Regions from separate parts of the Novosphingobium sp. 9U genome, predicted to be linked through region 3. Evidence: predicted binding sites of a transcription regulator. Region 3 holds the regulator's gene; each other region holds the start of a gene.
The links. Region 3 encodes LexA, which represses DNA repair genes until DNA is damaged. Its sites were predicted from a motif close to GTTCCNCNCTTGTTCT; they were not measured.
Positions count from the first base shown of each region.

Region 1 (6,187 bases), on a different contig from region 3:
TGGGCGGATCACGAGCTGGAACGCCGGTGCCAGGACGATCAAAGGCTACGAAGAAGAAGAGGTGCTGCGGCAGCACTTCTCTCTCTTCTACACCGAAGAGGACCGCGCGCGTGGCGCGCCGGAAGAAGCGTTGAGAACTGCGCTTCAGGAAGGCAAGTTCGAGGCGGAGGCTCAGCGGGTGCGTAAGGATGGGTCACTGTTCTGGGCACACGTCGTGATCGACCCAATCTACAATGAAGTTGGGGAGCACGTCGGCTTCGCCAAGATTACTCGGGACATATCCGAGCGTAAGCGGAACGAGATCGAGCTTCGGCAGACGCAGGAAGCCTTACTCCAATCACAAAAGCTTCAGGCGCTCGGCGAGCTTGCAGGTGGCATTGCCCATGACTTCAACAACCTCATGACCGTCATGCGGGGCTCGGCCGATTTCATGCTGCGCAAGCCGGACCTCCCACTCGAAAAGCGGAACCGGTATCTCAGCGTGATGCTCGAGACGGCGGAACGCGCCACCAGCTTGACGTCGCAGCTTCTCGCGTTCGCGCGTCGCCAACCGCTCGAGCCCGAGGTCATCGACCTAACCGTCAGGCTGGACGCCATGGGAGAGATGCTGCAGCGAACGCTCGGCAGCCTTTACGACCTCAAGCTTGATCTTACGCCAGCGCTATGGCCGGTTGAGATCGATCCCAGCGGCCTTGAGGCGGCGCTGCTCAACGCTGTCCTGAATGCCCGGGATGCGATGCCGAAGGGCGGACGGATCACCATCACGACCAAGAACGTCAGCCGAGCGGAAGGTGAGGGTGTAACACTTTCCATTACTGACACGGGCCAGGGCATTTTGCCTGAAACGCTCAAGCGCGTCTTTGAGCCGTTCTTCACGACCAAACCGACAGGGAAGGGCACCGGTCTGGGTCTCTCTCAGATCCACGGGTTCGCGGAACAATCAGGTGGATCAGCCCGGATCATATCCGAGGTCGGACAAGGCACTACCGTAGAGCTTTGGCTGCCAAAAACGAACAAGCAGCGGCAGAGCGGCACTGCCTCTGAGCGCGAAAGCTTGGCTTCGCTTAACTTGAAGGTCCTTGTCGTGGAGGATAGCGAGCACGTCCGCTACTTCGCGCGTCAGTTGCTGGATGATCTCGGCTGCGACGTCGTCGAGGCTTCAGACGCTGACCAGGCCTTGAAGCTTTTGAAAGGGCAGAAGGTCGATCTGGTATTTTCCGATATCGTTATGCCCGGGATGAGTGGCCTCGAGTTGGCGGAGCACATCAAAGAGAAGCATCGCGGCGTTCCGGTGCTGCTCGCCAGCGGTTACAGCAGCAAGCAGTTCATTTCTAAGGACGAACGGCAGTTCCCGATCATCCGCAAGCCTTATGAGATCGAGACTCTGGCTGCAGGCATCAATCAGCTCATCTCCCGTGCCCAAACAAAGATCGGAGCTGTCATTTGATGCTCGTGAGCGGGGCTGAGGCGGCTTCCTGCTTCTCGTATGCCTCGCCTCGCTTACAAGGATTTGGTCCGCATAGGCCTGCACAAAGATGGCTGATTTCACCTTTCGACGCCCGACCCGACGATGCGCCGCGCGTTTACTGCGATGAGTAGGAGGGGCGGTAACTGGCGAGTGTCCGGGCTGATGGGCATAAGGCGCATCATCCCGCGCCATACTGCCGCTACAAAGCAGAACCCGGGGAAGTGAACCAGGAGGCTCGCCGTGGCGAGCGCGAGCCGGTCCGGCACCAATAGCTCGAGCAGTGCTCTCGCTCGGACGCCCGCGGCAAGCGCAGCAAGGCCCGTTCGTACCCCCGCCGCCTGGGTGCGGATGGGCGCAGCGATGTCATCGTCGGCGTGGAAGTAATCGCCCGCTGGTCCCGAAAGCCTCATGCAAGACACCGCTGCAGATCCTTCCTTGCACCACCGATGCTCACATCGCCTGAGATAATAGATCTGGTCGGGCGCTCCGGATATGCTCGCCTGACGCATTTGCGCGTGTGGCCCCGAGGCACAAGCGGCTACTGTCAGGTGATCGGCATCAGCGATGGTGATCCGACCGGCCGGCGCCTCCGACCAGTTCACGAAGTGGCTCAGCATACTGTAGAGGCAATGAAACGCTTGGGCCTTTTATCTCTTCGTCGGGCGGGTCATTTATAAAGCACCAGCAACGCTTTCGAACACCTCTATCTGCCACTTGGAGGCTGATCGCGTGATGCGCGGAGATGTGGCTCAATGCAGCGTTGCCAGCGCTTCGCGGCAGTCGTCACCGCACTCGCGGCACATCGTCGCGCACAGCCGGCAATGCTCGCGGTCGTGCTTGTCGCACTCTGCAGCGCAAATGAAACACGCCTCCAGGCACGCGGTTAGCATAACCCGCACCATAGCGTCGTTATCGGACGTCTGGCGTACCGCGACCTTGGCTGCTGCGTTGCAGATTTCGGCGCAGTCGATGCATGCGCGGATGCATTGTGCCATGTTCATAGGCTCGGCCGAGCATGCATCTGCGCAGGAGGTGCAGAACAGGGCGCAGTACATTGCGTGCTTCGCGGCTTGCGCCATTGGCTCATTGGTGTGGCCCTTTGCGTCGGGGTGGAGCGCAAGCATCTTCCGAACAGACATAAGCTACCTCTCGTGTTCTGGTCTAAGCTGCGGTGATGCGCCCGTGCGCCGCAGTGTCAATGGCCTACGAGCGCTAGCGCCCGGCGCGGGCGTCGCAGGCCATCCGTTTGGCGCAATAGCGCGCGAGGGTCAGAGCCAAAACACCCCGATTATGAGCAGGACGGTGCCAACCAGCCCTATGACGACACGCCTCGGCCGCGGAAGCACATCATACAACTGGATCGCCGCAGCGACCAGCACCGTGCCGAGCAGCGCGCTCGCCCAATACATTGCCTCTCCCTCTTCGGGTCGACCATAGCATTCGCTTGCGAAACCCGAAAGACATGCGCCACGGAAAGTCCCTAATGGCAGGCTGTCGAGCATCGCGTCTGTTGGCACCTACAAGGCTGATAGAGGAGGTCCTCCCGCGGTGCTGACAGGTGAGCAGCGCTCGGACTTCATCTGGTAGGTCGAGCTGAGCTAACGTGCGTTGATCCGAAAACTTCCACGCATGAGGCCGGCCGACATTCAGACGACCAACGACGTAGCCCCAGCCAGGCGCCGCATCTTCACGGTGTCGCATCGCTCATGCTATCGTCTCACTTGCGCGCAGCGCAATCAACTAACGTGTCTTCGCACTTGCACAATGACGTATGCGTCAATAGAGAGGATGTGCCTTTCAGGCATCCTCTCCCAAACTTTTCGACAGCCCGGTCCATAGTGACCGGGCTTTTTTCTTGCCGCTCCAACATCGTTTGCTACCCCGAACCTGCGGGCGAGCCCGTGCACAATCGACATTCCGGGACCGGCATTAGAGAGGGTGCCTAGGCAGCCGGCCGGCCCCTTGTTGGGCCCACCCAGCAGCCCGTCAGAGTTATACCTAGTGCCGGAAGATCCTTGCAGGGGCGCTGCCACGACCCCCTTCCGGCCATTCAGTGGCACTCAGCCGCCTCCCAACTTCGCCCGCTCGTTCATCTCGGATTGGCGCCGCCTTCAGAGCTAAACGGGCGCACCGAACAGCGAGAAGGTGAAAGGCGGCAGACCGCCTCGAGCGATCGCTTCACCGTTCCTGAACCTTGAAAACGCTGCATCAGATTACAAGCGCGGAATGGGAACGTGCTGCCCCCGCCCGTGTTTGGTTTTTCTCGGACGTTGTAATGGACGGTGGTGCCATTGTCTCTTTTCCGTGCGCTCTTCGCGTTGATGTCGATCATCGTCTTAGGCGCCGCGTTTTACCTTCTCTGGACTTGGTACCAAGGCACTTGGATCCAGGACCCGGACGGCGATCTGCTTCGAGCACGCGATGACTGGCGGCTTTGGGTTGGCGGTGCGTTGCTGGCCTGGTCCTTCGTTGGGCGGTTCGTCACCGCGCCGCTCCTTGGAGGCAAGGACCACGACCCGCTGCGTCTTGAGCGTTCGAACGGCCAAACGCTTCGAAGCGCAACTGGCGCTGACATCTACTTCGAGGTTCACGGCGCTCTCGACGCGCCGCCGCTTATCCTTACACACGGGTGGTCGCTCGACAGCCGCATCTGGCACTATGCCAAGCGAGATCTGGCCAAGCAGTTCCGGGTGATAACGTGGGACCTCCCGGGGCTCGGAAAGTCTAGCCGGTTGGGCGCTAAGGTCGACCTGTCAACGTTCGCACAGGACCTCGCCTCGGTGTTGACACTTGCAGGTGGTAAGCCGGCCATCCTTGTGGGCCACAGCATCGGTGGGATCGTCATTCAGACTTTAGCTCGCGACCAGCCACAGCTGTTTGGCCGGAAGGTTCGCGGCATTGTCCTTCTCCATACCACCTACACAAATCCCCTCAAGACGATGATTCTCAGCGGGTTGGCGCAAGCCATTCGTTGGCCGGTGCTTGAGCCCTTGATGCGGCTGACAATCATACTTCAGCCACTTGCATGGCTGAGCTCCTGGCAGAGCTACCTGAGCGGCTCAACACACATAGGAGTTCGACTGGGCTTCGGTCGTTCAGTCACCCGATCACAACTGGACCGAACTGCCCTGTTGATGACCGAGCAGAAGCCAGCAGTGTCCGCCCGAGGTGACCTCGCGATGTTTCGCTGGGACTCTGAGGACGCGCTAGCCAGACTGCGTGTGCCCACCTTGGTGATCGGCGGCGACATGGACATCGTGACGAAGCCGAATGCCGCGAGGCACATCGCCAATAGCGCTCCTGCAAGCGAGCTGGTGATCATAAGCGGCGTGAACCACATGGGGCCGGTTGAGCGAGCAGACCTCTACCACAGGCAGATCGTCAAGTTTGCCGGGTCGTTGAGCTGAACCAAGGGATGTGATCTATGTTCTTATTCTTCTCTAATCGGTTCGGGTGCCTTGGCTCGCTGTTGCTCTCTGCAGCCGTAAGCGTGCTGATCTTGCTGGCGCTCGGCTTCATCCATCTATGAGCTTCTCATCGCGCTGACCCCTTCCGATTGGTGAGTGCGGAGAATGGCGAGGTTCGCTGCCTTCTGGCCACATGCACGAGCAATCCTGCGGCCCTCCAAGCTATGACTGCCTCAATGCCGGATGTAGCCGATGTTGACTTGGTTGATGTTCGGACCGGATATAAGTCCCGCAAATTGAGGCTGCTAGAGGGGACCTTAGTGGTTGATCATCTCCTTCGTAGGCTGAAGAGCATAGCTGACCTGGAACACGAGGATGAGATCGCGCTGCGCAGCTTGTGCGAGGGCGCGCGGCACGTCAGCGCCCACAGTGTCCTCCTTGAGGAGGGCGCACGCGCGGACAGTCTGCTCTTCCTATTAGACGGTTGGGCCTTTAGCTACAAAACGCTGCGGACTGGGAAGCGGCAGATCCTGGGTGTTCTGATCCCAGGTGACACCTGCGGCAGTGAGGTCTTTGCGTTGGAGTCGCTCGACTTTGGTGTAGCGCTTGTAACAGGCGGGACGGTCGCCATGGTGCCCGAGCAAACGTACTCGCGGATAAGGCAAGATCACCCTCAACTTGCGTTTGCGTTGGTTCGCTCAGCCGCAGTGAACGAGGTGATCCTGCGGCAATCATTGGTCAACTTGGCTTGCAAGGACGCCTACGCACGGGTCGCCCATCTCTTCTGTGAAATCTGGGAACGTTTGCGGATTGTGGCGGCAGCCGAGGGACCAGAGTACGAGTTTCCCGTAAGTCAGGGGCAGATCGCTAATATGCTGGGACTGACACCCGTTCACATCAACCGAACTCTCCGGCGCTTGCGCGAGGACGGGCTCACCACATTTAAAGGTGGGGTCCTGACGGTCCACAATATCGACAGCCTTCGGCAGCTTGCCGGTTTTGATCCCTCTTACCTCCGGCTGGGACGGACAGCGGCTGCTGAGCACCAACTGCGAAATCTTAGCGGTGCGCGTGCAGCGCCTGTTCCGGCCCCTTTGAACTTCAGCGCTCAGATCGGCTCGCTTCGAGCGTCGCTCGGATCCGAGTGGTGAGCGCATCAATGGCGAAGGCTCTGTTGATCATCGCCATGCCGGGATCAACGAAGCCGTCCGCAATGGCGGCGTTCTCGGCATAACCGGCCATAAAGAGGGTCTTCGGTTCCTCCAGCCATCCGCGTTCACTGCGCGCTCCGTCAGAGTTCTCTTGAGCGTAT
Region 1 is NZ_LR732483.1:12,546-18,732, forward strand. Features, by position in the region: gene GV044_RS13870 (PAS domain-containing sensor histidine kinase) at 1-1,447, shown strand, start outside; gene GV044_RS13875 (four-helix bundle copper-binding protein) at 2,218-2,547, opposite strand; gene GV044_RS13880 (hypothetical protein) at 3,558-3,800, opposite strand; gene GV044_RS13885 (alpha/beta fold hydrolase) at 3,790-4,875, shown strand; gene GV044_RS13890 (Crp/Fnr family transcriptional regulator) at 5,196-6,026, shown strand.
Region 1: the regulator LexA is predicted to act here: its motif matches at 2,611-2,626, upstream of GV044_RS13875 (four-helix bundle copper-binding protein).

Region 2 (6,187 bases), 1.2 Mb from region 3:
CAGGGTGTGAAGAAGCTGCCCTAATGCATGCGCCACTCCATCCCACACCGTGTTGTCGGGCGCGAGCGTCTGCCCTGGCTCGCCAACGCGGGCGGCGATCGCTGGAGCGGAAGCGAGCCCCTCCAGGCAGTCGCCGTGGAACGGACACACGCCGGGCCACAGGTCGCCCACCTGTCGAGCCGGGCGGATGTGACCAAACTCGCTATGCGTCAGCCCGTCGACCGGCTCGCCGCCTGCAACCAGACCCACCCCGATGCCGTTGCCCACCGTGACGTAAGCCAAGTCCTGCAAACCCTGTGCAGCGCCCCAACGCGCTTCCGCCAGCGCCGCGCCGACGACAGCCGTGTGGAAACCGGTCGGAACCTGCGTGCGCCTGGCCAAGCGCCCAGCGACATCGGTGTTCGTCCAGCCCGGCTTGGGCGTCGCGGTGATGTGACCATAGGACGCGGAACCGCAATCGATCGAGATCGGGCCGAAACTGGCGATGCCCAACGCGACAAAGCCATGCCAGCGATCTAGTACCGCCTCGATCGCGCTCAAGGTCTGGTTCGGGTCGGTGGTCGGTATCTGGACCTCGTCCACGACTGCATAGGGTCCGCGCGCCAGGATGCAATCGATCTTGGTACCGCCCAGTTCGATGCCGGCGATCAGCGGCGCATCGATTATCGAACTCTCCTTCCGCCAGCAGGCCTTGCGCGCTCAGATCGTTCCGGTACGCGCAATGCGGCCGAGGTAATGTGCGCTGGGCTTGGGCGTTCGCACGAACGTCTCGCGGTCCACCGACACCAGGCCGAACTGCTGGGTGTAGCCTGCGGTCCACTCGAAATTGTCCAATAGCGACCAGTGGATGTAGCCACGCAAGTCGACCCATTCGGCGAGGCAGTCGCGCACCTCTTCCAGACATTCGTCGATGAAGTTGATGCGTTCACGGTCATCGTGCGTGGAGATGCCGCTTTCGGTGATGATCACCGGCTTGCCGCTCTGCTTCGCGGCGTAGCGGACCATGGCCCCGAGTGCGGGCGGGTAATACTCATAGCCCGCGTCTGTCTTGCGCGCACCTTCGGGTACCGGCATCGGTCCCGCCGGCCCGATCAGGATGCGGGTGTATGTCTGCACGCCCACAAAGTCTGCCGGCACGCCAGGGTCTAACCACGCACCATAAAGCTTGTGCACAAGGTCCGCCTTGAGCGCCTCTCCGCCTGTCACCGCTTGCAACTCCTGCATCGACAAGCTGATGCCGACCGGGAAATCGCCCGGTCCAGCCTTTATCGCCGCATAAGCCAGAGCATGGGCCTTGCGCATCGGCGGCTCGATCTCGTCAGCATCGGCAAAGATCCAGGACGAGAAGCGATCCGAGCCACACGCCTTGGCCGACGCTGCGAGCATCTGCGCCACGCGCGGCCGTATCTTGGCTGCCGCTGGAACGAGCACAGGGATCAGCCGCGGCGCGTTCATCTCGTTGAAGGTGGTTGCGCCGGAGATCAGGTTGCCCAGCTTTGCCGTCGTGCGATCGGCGAAGCGGGCGAACAGTTCGGGGCCATCCACCGCCAGGAACCCGCCGCGTGCGGCGTACCAGCGCGGCACGGTGAAGTGGTTATAGGTGACGATGGGCGCGAGACCGTGCGCGTGGCACGCCTCCAGCATACGACGATAATGGTCGAGCGTTGCTTGCGAGAACACGCCGGGCTCGGGCTCGATCCGCGCCCATTCGACTCCGAAGCGATGCGTGTTGAAGCCCAGCGATGCTGCGATCCGGATGTCCTCCTCGAAGCGGTCGTAACTATCGCAGGCATCGCCGGCAGGTTCGCGAAACAACGTGCCGGGCACATGCTCGTTCAGCCAGCTGTCCGAGTTGACGTTGTTGCCCTCGCTCTGGTGCGCGGAGATGGCGGTGCCCCAATAGAAGCCCTTGGGTGCCTTCATTGCCTTACGCGCAGGAGCCGCTGCAGCGATCCCGGCGCGGCCTGCCAAGGCGGCTGCCGCTGCAGCTTTGATGATGGTGCGCCTTTGCATCAGCCGCTCCTTGTCTGTTGACCGGCACCATGCCGAAGTCCTCCGGCTATATCCGGCTATCCTTCGCATGACAGGCAGATGCGTTTGCCGAGAGGCAGAGAGCCTGTGCCGCTGCGCCTGCAAGGTCGCCCGATCACCGCGATGATCCGGCACATCCTTTTCCCGGATCGGCATACTGAGTGGCCTGCCACTCCTCAACCTATCCGATAGGAGGATCGCAGCTATCAGACGTGATGCGGCAAACGCACCCAAGTATCGCATAAGGGAGAGATCATGACCAGGCTCAAGATCGCGGTGATCCGCAGCGTTCTGCTATCCGGCGCCACCTCCATGGCCCTGCTGGCGCACTTGGCACCGGCGCAGACGTTGTCGGCGACTGCGCAGCCGGAGCCGGTCGCACCCGACAATGGCGGCATCGCAAGCAACAGCACCGGCGCGCAGGATATCGTCGTCACCGCGCAGAAGCGAAGCGAACGCCTGCAGGACGTGCCGGCATCGGTCGCGGTGCTCAGCACGCAGGACTTGACCAAGCAAGACGCGGTGCGCTTCGAGGATTACGCCACCCGAGTTCCCGGCCTGACCTTCACCTCGGTTCGCACCGGGCAGGCGCAAGTCACCTTACGCGGCATCACTACGGGCGCTGCGCAGTCGACCTGATCCACGGCCTCGCACTTACCGTGGATACGCCTGTCGCTGGAATCGGGAGCGCGACGGGGTGAGCGGCCTGTCCTTGCCTCCCATCTTACCCTGAAATTCCTGCTCAGCTTCGCTCTCCACCCCACCTGATCTCTGCCCGCGCTGACAGGATCGAAATTCGATCTGGCGAACGTCAGCCACAAGGTGGATGCGCTGGCGTCAGGTCCCATAAGCCTCTTCGATTATATGGGGGCAGTTCGATCGTTCTGTTACCTGGCGCGACGTCGAATGGCTTGAGCGCGAGTGGAACGGTCCGCTCGCCATCAAGGGCGTGATGGGGGATGCTCGCGGGTCGATAAAGTCGGGTGCGACCGGCGTGATGATCTCCAATCATGGTGGACGCCAGTTGAACGGCGCACCCGCACCCGCCCATCAGATTGCAGCTATCCGCGAAGCCGTTGGTGATGCACCGGACGTTATCTGCGATGGCGGGATCCGGCGCGGTTCCGACATCGTCAAGGCAATCGCGTTAGGCGCAATGGCCTGTTCGATCGGACGTCCCTACCTCTACGGCCTTCCAGCCGGTGGAGAGGCCGGGTTAGACCGCGTGCTGACACTGCTGAGCGAAGAGCTCGAAGGCACCATGGCGCTCGCAGGGGTGAACGACAGCGCCTCTTTGGCTCGTCGCCACGTGCGGGAGCGAGGGCGATCCAAAGGATGAGTGCATTACCATTCCATGGCCACTTCACTGTCATGTAGCTCAGGTTGGTGCAACGGGCATTCATTGAACTTACGGCTGGAGAACCTCTCGGCCAGAAACTGCACGACAATATCGATCTTGACCCATAATGCCGTTCAGCGGCACTTGGGCATTTCCGCACTTAAGCCGCTTGTTCATCTCTGCCGGGCGCCGCCTTTGGAGCTATACGATCACGTCCACGTGCTGGCGGACGCCTTCACCTTTTACCCCTGTGATCGCCGCGCTGCTTGCCGCTCACTCTCTTGGACGAGTGCGGACGGACGCAGCGATGCCAAAAAGGCGGTGATGCTTATCTCTCGGGCGACCGGTAATCCATGATGAGAGCAATCCTCTCGACCGCCGTATCCGCACATTGTACGCTGTTCGCGCGGAGATGTCGCTCAATGCAGCGTGGCCAGCGCTTCGCGGCAGTCGTGACCGCATTCGCGGCACATCGTCGCGCATAGCCGGCAGTGCTCGTGATCGTGCTTGTCGCACTCTGCAGCGCACATGAAACACGCCTCCAAGCAGGCGGTCAGCATAACGCGCACCATTGCATCGTTATCGGACGTCTGGCGTACCCCGACCTTGGCTGCTGCGTTGCAGATGTCGGCGCAGTCGATGCACGCGCGGATGCATTGCGCCATGTCTATAGGCTCGGCCGAGCATGCATCTGCGCAGGAGGTGCAGAACAGCGCACAGTACATTGCGTGCTTCGCAGTTTGTGCCATTGGCTCGTTGGTGTGGCCATTTGCGTCGGGGTGGAGCGCAAGCATCTTCCGAACAGACATAAGCTACCTCTCGTGTTCTGGTCTAAGCTGAGGTGATGCGCCCGTGCGCCGCAGTGTCAATGGCCTACGAGGCTCGCGTCCGGAGCGTGCATCGCAGGCCATCCGTTTGGCGCAACAGCGCGCGCAAGAGTCAGAGCCAAACCAACCCGATAATGAGTAGGACGGTCCCGACCAGCCCTATGACAACACGCCTCGACCGCGGAAGCACATCATACAACTGGATCGCCGCAGCCACCAGCAGCGTGCCGAGCAGCGCGCTCGCCCAATACATTGCCTCTCCTTCTTGCGGTCCACAATACCATTCCCTTGCGCAACTCGGAAGACATGCGGCACCGAAGGCTCCTGATGGTAGGCTGTCGAGCGTCGCGCCTGTTGGCACCTAGACGGCTAATGGAGAGGGCCCTCCCGCCGTTCTAACAGGTGAGCAGCGCTCGGACTTTGTCTGGTAGGCTAGCTGAGCTAAGGTGCGTTGATCCGAAAGCGTTCTCCGCAAGGGGTCGGCCTACGTTCAGACGATCAAAGACGTGGTCCCGGCCGGGCGCCGCATCTAAGGTATCGCACCGATCGTGCTATGATCTCACGCTTGCGCGCAGCGCAACCAACCCCCGCGCCTTCGCACTTGCACCATAACGGATGCGTCAATAGAGAGGGTGTGCCTTTCAGGCATCCTCTCCCAATCTTTTGACAGCCCGATCCATAGTGATCGGGCTTTTTTCTTGCCGCCCCAACCTTGTTTGCTATCCCGAACCTGCGGGCGAACCCGTGAATAATCGACATTCCGGGGCCGGCGTTGGAGAGGGTGCCTAGACAGCCGGCCGGCCCCCCTCAATTGGCCCACCCAGCGGCTTTCAGAGCACCTGATGTCGGAAGATCCTTGCCTATCGCATGTGGATGGGCATGAACGGGAAGGAACCAGCCAATCCCGCAAAGCATTGCATTTCTGCCGATTTTGCCAATGCCAGTGGACTGCGGGGACCCCCTGCGGAGGGGTCTCTGGCGGAGAGGGTGGGATTCGAACCCACGGTACCGTCACCGGTACACCGCATTTCGAGTGCGGCGCATTCGACCACTCTGCCACCTCTCCGCGAGGTCTTTGCTGGTAGCGGGAACGGGTCCCGCCGGTCGAGCGAAGCGCGCGGTTAGCCCAAGGTTGTCGGCTTGCCAAGAGCTTTGTCGCTGGAAATCGGGGATGATCCGGGCGACTTGCTTGTTTAGGTTCTGCGCGGGTCCTATATTTCGACCATGAACAGCATGAACCGTGCCTCTTTCTATCTCCCTCAAGCCGGCCGCGTGATTGAAGCGCCGCGCAGCGCGCGCGCCCGTTTCGCGATCGGTAACATCGTCCGCCACAAGCTGCACGACTTTCGCGGCGTGGTTTTCGACATCGACCCCGTCTTCGCCAACAGCGAGGAATGGTATGAATCGATCCCTGCCGACGTCCGGCCCCAGCGCGAGCAGCCGTTCTATCACCTCCTCGCCGAGAGCGAGGACAGCAGCTACGTCGCCTATGTCAGCCAGCAGAACCTGCTCGAGGATGGCGAAGGCGGGCCGGTTGACCATCCTTCGATTGCGCAGATGTTCGACGACTTTGCCGACGGCCACTACCAGGTGCGCCGTGGCGTCTCGCACTAGAGCCCTGATGGCCTAGGCTGTGTCGGTCAGCCGGCCGGGCGCGGCCCTTTCAGGTGTGCCCGCCCATCGGCGCCGGCGATGATCGGGGGCGTGCCGAAACTGCGCTCGATCCGCAGGTAGGACAGTGCCATGGTCGCGATCTGCCAGCGGCCATCGCGCTTGACGTAAGTTTCCAGGTAGTGGCCCCAGCCGTGGTTCTGGCTGCCATCCTCCCAGATGTTGTAGTCTTCCATCGCCCACACGCCGGTAGCGCTGTCCGGGCCGGTCAACTCGATCTCCGGCATGTGGCCGTGGTGCACGCTCTGCAGGATGGTCATGGCCCGCGCATAGTCCATGAAGGCGTCGCGCCCCACGACGCGCTGCCCGCCGGCCCTGG
Region 2 is NZ_LR732469.1:299,177-305,363, forward strand. Features, by position in the region: gene GV044_RS01320 (ROK family protein) at 1-663, opposite strand, end outside; gene GV044_RS01325 (glycoside hydrolase family 1 protein) at 700-2,013, opposite strand; gene GV044_RS01330 (TonB-dependent receptor plug domain-containing protein) at 2,287-2,670, shown strand; gene GV044_RS01335 (alpha-hydroxy acid oxidase) at 2,894-3,370, shown strand; gene GV044_RS22000 (four-helix bundle copper-binding protein) at 3,790-4,035, opposite strand; tRNA gene GV044_RS01345 (tRNA-Ser) at 5,174-5,263, opposite strand; gene hspQ (heat shock protein HspQ) at 5,431-5,811, shown strand; gene GV044_RS01355 (nuclear transport factor 2 family protein) at 5,838-6,187, opposite strand, start outside.
Region 2: the regulator LexA is predicted to act here: its motif matches at 4,183-4,198, upstream of GV044_RS22000 (four-helix bundle copper-binding protein).

Region 3 (6,187 bases):
GGCATCCCGACGCCATTCACCGCCACCCGCTACCACTCGCTGATCGTCGAGGACATTCCGGGAAGCCTGCAGGTCAATGCCCGCTCAGACGATGGCCATGTCATGGGCTTTCGCCATGCCGAACTGCCGATCCACGGCGTGCAGTTCCATCCCGAAAGCATCGCCACCGAGCACGGCCACGCCATGCTCGCAAACTTCCTGAAGCTCTGCGGCATCGACGCCAAGCTGCCCGAACGCCTCGACGCATGAGCGTCCTGACCACGCCCACCGTCGCCGAAACCGAAGAGCTGTTCGGGCGCATGCTCGACGGCGACATGCACGATGCCGAGATCACCGAAGTGCTGCTCGGCATGTCGGACCGCAAGGAAACTGCCGAGGACATCGCGGGTGCCGTGCTCGCCATGCGTGCGCGGATGATCCCGGTGGCGGCGCCCGCCAACGCGATCGACGTCTGCGGCACCGGCGGCGATGGCCAGCACAGCCTCAACGTATCAACGGCCGTCGCGATCGTCGTGGCGGCGTGCGGCGTGCCGGTTGCGAAGCACGGCAACCGCGCGGCCTCGTCCAAGGCTGGCGGCGCCGACACGCTGGAAGCACTCGGCCTCGACCTCGACCGCGCCAGCGAGCGAGCGGAGGAGACGCTGGCAGACATGGGCCTGGCGTTCCTGTTCGCGCAAAAGCACCATCCCGCGCTCGCCCGTATCGCTCCGATCCGCAAGGCCATTGGCAAGCGCACCATCTTCAACCTGACCGGTCCGCTCGCCAACCCGGCCGGCGTAACCCGCCAACTCGTCGGCGTCGCCAACCCCGTCTACGTCCCGATCTATCGCGATGCGATGGCGATGGTCGGCACTGGCGCCGCCCTCGTCGTCGGCGGCGAAGAGGGCCTGGATGAGCTCTCGATCGATGGCGCCAGCGTCGTCGCCGCTCTCAATTGTGCCGACGTCGCAACCCGCATCACCCCGGCTGACGCCGGTCTCGCCAGCCACCCGCTGGAGGAACTGCGCGGCGGCGACGCTGCCTACAACGCAGCCGCCCTGCGCCGATTGCTCGATGGCGAGCCCGGCGCCTATCGCGACGCGGTGCTGTTCAACGCCGCCGCCGCGCTGATCCTGGCGGGCGAGGCAAGCGACTGGCGCGATGGTGTCGAGGAGGCCGCCGAGATCATCGACAAAGGGCTCGCCAAGTCGCTGCTCGACTGCTGGATCCAGACCACCTCCAGCTAACCCCAGCATCTCAGCGGAAATATCGATGTCCGACAAGCTTTCCGAAATCTGCGCCACCAAGCGCGAGGAAGTCACGCAGCGGCAAGGTTATGCGACGATCGCCGACCTCGACGCGCGCGCGACCGAGCAGACCGCACCGCGCGGCTTTCGCCGGGCACTTGAGGCCAAGGCCGGTTCAGGCTTCGCTCTGATTGCAGAGATCAAGAAAGCTTCGCCGTCCAAAGGCTTGATCCGCGACGATTTTCGTCCTGCAGAGCACGCGCTCGCCTACCAGCACGGCGGTGCAGCCTGCCTTTCGGTCCTGACCGACGCTCCGTACTTCCAGGGCCATGAAGACTACCTGATGGACGCGCGCGCAGCCTGCGATCTGCCGGTCTTGCGCAAGGACTTCATGATCGATCCCTGGCAGGTCGCCGAGGCTCGATCCATCGGGGCCGACGCGATCCTGATCATCGTCGCGGCGCTCGACGACACGCAAATGGTGGAGATCGAAGCGGCAGCGATCGAGCGTGGCATGGACGTCCTCGTCGAAGTTCACAATGAGAATGAGATGGACCGTGCTAACGGTTTGAAATCGCGCCTCATCGGCGTCAACAATCGCGATCTCAAGCGCTTCGCCACCGATGTCGCCACCACCGAGCGCCTCGCCCCACTCGCGCCCCAAGGCACGCTGCTGGTGAGCGAAAGCGGGATCAACAGCCACGCCGATCTCCAGCGCCTGGCCACCTGCGGCGCCCGCACCTTCCTCGTGGGCGAGAGCCTCATGCGCCAGCCCGATATCGAGGCTGCCACCCGCACCCTGCTGTTCGGCTGAGCTGCGAACGCCCTGTCCTACAGCGACACGCTCTGGCATGAGACCGGCATGACTCGCCTCGACGCCATCGCCTGCCCTGCCGAAGACCTGGAATCGGCGGAAATACTTTGCTTCTGGACACCGGCAATTGCGGCAACTGGCGCATGAGCAAGTCGCTGACCCACATCGACGCCGAAGGCACTGCGCGCATGGTCGACGTCGGCGCCAAGGCTGAAACGCAGCGCCTCGCAGTCGCTTCGGGGCGCATCCGCATGAGCGCCGAGGCGCTTGCCGCCATCCGCGCTGGCGACGCGCCCAAGGGCGATGTGCTGGGCACTGCCCGGATCGCCGGAATCATGGCCGCCAAGCGCACCGGGGATCTCATTCCCATGTGTCACCCTCTGGCGATCGACGCGGTCAATCTCGACTTCGCCTTCGAGGATGACGCCGTGCGCGCGACCGCCACCGTTTCGCTGACGGGTAGGACGGGCGTCGAGATGGAGGCGATCACCGCCGTCACCATCGCGCTCGTCACCGTCTACGACATGGCGAAGGCGCTCGACAAAGCGATGGTAATCGAAGGCGTGCGCCTGATCGAGAAGCGCGGCGGCAAGTCGGGCCACTGGCGCGCACCGTCAGCATGACTCGCGATCCACCGATCCCGCTGGAGGAGGCGCAGGCCCAACTTCTCGCGCTGGCGAGACCTATGCCGATCGAGCGTGTCGATGCCGACAGCGCGCTCGGCCGCTATCTCGCCGAACCGCTCCATGCCCGCCGAACGCAGCCGCCGGTCGCACTGTCCGCGATGGATGGCTATGCCGTGACCGAGGGCGATCTGGCCGGCCCGTGGCAGGTGATCGGCGAGAGTGCTGCGGGACATCCCTTTTCCGGCACTTTTGAGCCGGGCGAGGCGATCCGCATCTCTACCGGAGCGGTGCTGCCGACCGGCGCAGGTGCCGTCATCCTGCAGGAGGATCTCGCACGCGAAGGCGATCGCCTGACGCTTACCGGCGAGCCGCCCAGGCCTGCACACAAGCACATCCGGCCGTGCGGGATGGACTTCTCGGCCGGCGCCGAGGTTCTGCCGGTCGGCACCCGCATCGGCCCGGCGCAGCTCGCCCTGGCGATCAGCGCGGGCCACGCCTATGTCCCCGTCCGGCGGCGTCCCCGCGTCCTGGTTATGGACAGCGGTGACGAGCTGGCGGCCGATCCCGAAGATTGCGGCGCGCACCAAATCCCGGCCAGCAATGGCGCGATGCTTGCTTCGATGGCGCGCTCGGTCGCCTGCGACGTGCGCCGTATCGGCCCGGTACGCGATACCATGGACGCGCTCGCCGCCGCCTTTGCGCAAGGCGACGATGCCGACGTGATCGTCACCAGCGGCGGCGCATCGGTCGGCGACCATGACCTCGTGCGCCCTGCGTTGGAAGCGTGGGGCGCGCAGATCGGCTTCTGGCGCGTCGCGATCAAGCCCGGCAAACCGATCCTCGTGGCGACCCGGGAGGCCGGCGGCCGGCGCCAGATCATCCTGGGGTTGCCCGGCAATCCGGTCTCCAGCCACGTCACTGCGTACTTGTTCATGCTTCCGCTGCTGCGCGCTCTGTTCGGGGCGGCAGCGCCCCTGCCCCGGTCCGTGACGATGCGCCTGGCCGCACCGCTGCCCGCCAACGGCGGACGCCGGGCGTTCCTGCGCGCGGTCTGGGCCGACGATCTCGTTACCCCGCAGCAACTGCAGGACAGCAGCGCGCTGGCGTCGCTCGCGGCCAGCAATGTCCTTATCGATCGACCCGCAAATGCCGAGCCGGCGGCGGCTGGGGACGCCGTCCGGGCGTACTGGCTCGAAAATGGCGGGACGGCTTGACGACACCATTTTTGTTGCTTAATTGTTCGCCAATTGTTCACGAGAAGAACGCCTGAGGAGGCGGCGGACATGTTGACACGTAAGCAGCACGAATTGCTCCGGTTCATCCAGGTCCGCCTTGAGGAGACGGGCATCTCTCCCAGCTTCGAGGAGATGAAGGAGGCGCTGGATCTCAAGTCCAAGTCGGGCGTACACCGCCTGATCTCCGCACTGGAGGAACGCGGCTTCATCCGGCGCCTGCCCAACCGGGCGCGGGCGCTCGAAGTGCTCAAGCAGCCAGAAAATTTGGGTGCTCGCCCGCCGGCGCCACGTGCTGCTGCGAATACCACCGCCGCGAACAGCAACGATGCGGCGCGGCCGCGTGCGGCGGCTCCGCAGCCTGCGAACGATGTGATAGAGATTCCACTCCACGGCCGCATCGCTGCCGGTGTTCCGATCGAAGCGCTTGAGGGGCAGACCACCCTACCCGTTCCTGCCGCCTTGCTGGGTGCCGGTGAGCACTACGCACTGGAGGTTTCGGGCGATTCTATGATCGAAGCGGGCATCCTGGACGGTGACTTTGCTTTGGTGAAGCGCACCAGCACTGCACGCGATGGCGAGATCGTGGTCGCGCTCGTGCATGGCGAGGAAGCGACGCTCAAGTACTTGCGGCGCGAGAACGGGATGGTGTGCCTCGATCCCGCGAACGCCGCGTATGAGCCGCAGATCTACCGCACCGGTGACGTCGAGGTTCAGGGCAAGCTCGCCGGGCTGCTGCGCCGCTACAACTGAGTGGTGCGCTGATCTCCGGGTCAGCCCGGCGGTTTGGCCGGCGATGCTGGTGTGGCAGTCGGGCGAGGTCGCTTAGGCCTGTCCTCGACCACGCGCCACCAGCCATGATCGCCTTCGCCCTCGGCTACGGTGCGGACATGCGGCGCGCTCAAGTCGATGGCGAGGCCGCCTGTGCGGGCCAGCAGATTGCGATCGGCCTTGAGCCAGCGAGGCTGGCAACTGCGCGGAAGCCAACGATCCGCGACGACCAGGTCGACCCGCTCGCAGACCGCCGCCAGGGATCGTTCGGGGAGCACACCGTGCCCGAGTGTTAGCAACAGCCGCCATTCGCGGCCGCCCCGGGCTACCACAATCACGCAAGCATCGGAATTGCACCGCGCGCCCGGCCATGACGAAATGAGGACAGGCGCGCCGCTCATCCCAGCGATCTCGGTCAGGTTGTCGCGTACGAAGTCGCTCCTGGTCTCGCGCAAAATGTACAGGGTGGTGCCGTCGCCGGACATCAGACCGACATGCCGGCCATCCGAGGACACCAGCACATCGGCGGGGCGAGCGGCAAGCAGCAGGGCCACGCCGGCGCAAACAGGAAGCAGCCCAAGCCAGCGCACCTTGCTGCTCCACAATCCCAGCCAGAGTGCCCCGGCCACGAACAGCGCGAGCGCTTCACCGCCGAATGCCGGCATCACGGTCACCGACCCGGGCCTGCTCGCAACCCAGTGCGCGATGCCGGTCAGCAAGGCTACCGATTGGCTCGCGATCCACCATGCCGGTGCGCCCAGACCGACGACGTCGAGTACCAGCGCACCGAGCACCGCGGGCATGATCACCAGCGTCGTCAACGGGATGGCGACGATGTTGGCCAAAGCGCCGTAGAGTCCCGCGCGATGAAAATGGTACAAGCCGATCGGCATCAACGCCAACTCAATGACGACACCGGTGAGCAGCAGAATCGCGAGATGACGAAGTGCCCGCAGCAGCAGGCTCTCCTCGCGGGGCGCGATGAACGCGCGGATCGGTGCCGCACCCGACAGGGCGACGATCGCCAGAACCGCGGCAAAGCTCATCTGAAAGCTGGGTCCGATCACCGCCTCGGGCCATAGGAGCAGCACGAGGAAGGCCGCTATCGCCAGCATCCGCAGCGACAGCGCCTCACGGCCGAGCGCCAATGCGGCGAGGACGAGCAAGGCGCCGATGCAGGATCGCACGGTGGGGACTTGAGAGCCGCTGACGAGCGTGTAGCCAAGGCCAGCCAGGGCGCCGAACCCGGCAGCGATGACCGGCAAGCGCACGCGCAAGGTCAGCCATGGCCATAGTGCAAGCAGCCGCAGCGCAACGAAGTACACAGCGCCGATTACTGCGCTGACATGGAGCCCACTGATGGAGAGCAGATGCGCAAGGCCAGAGTCGCGCATCGCCTCTGTGTCCCCATCCGTGATCCCGCCCATGTCGCCAGTGACCAGCGCCGCGGCAATGCCCGCCTCGCTTGCATCGAGGCGAGCCCGCACATGCTCGTTCAGTGCGCTTTGCACTCCGCTC
Region 3 is NZ_LR732469.1:1,510,436-1,516,622, forward strand. Features, by position in the region: gene GV044_RS06965 (aminodeoxychorismate/anthranilate synthase component II) at 1-249, shown strand, start outside; gene trpD (anthranilate phosphoribosyltransferase) at 246-1,226, shown strand; gene trpC (indole-3-glycerol phosphate synthase TrpC) at 1,252-2,040, shown strand; gene moaC (cyclic pyranopterin monophosphate synthase MoaC) at 2,184-2,663, shown strand; gene glp (gephyrin-like molybdotransferase Glp) at 2,660-3,880, shown strand; gene lexA (transcriptional repressor LexA) at 3,950-4,651, shown strand; gene GV044_RS06995 (ComEC/Rec2 family competence protein) at 4,672-6,187, opposite strand, start outside.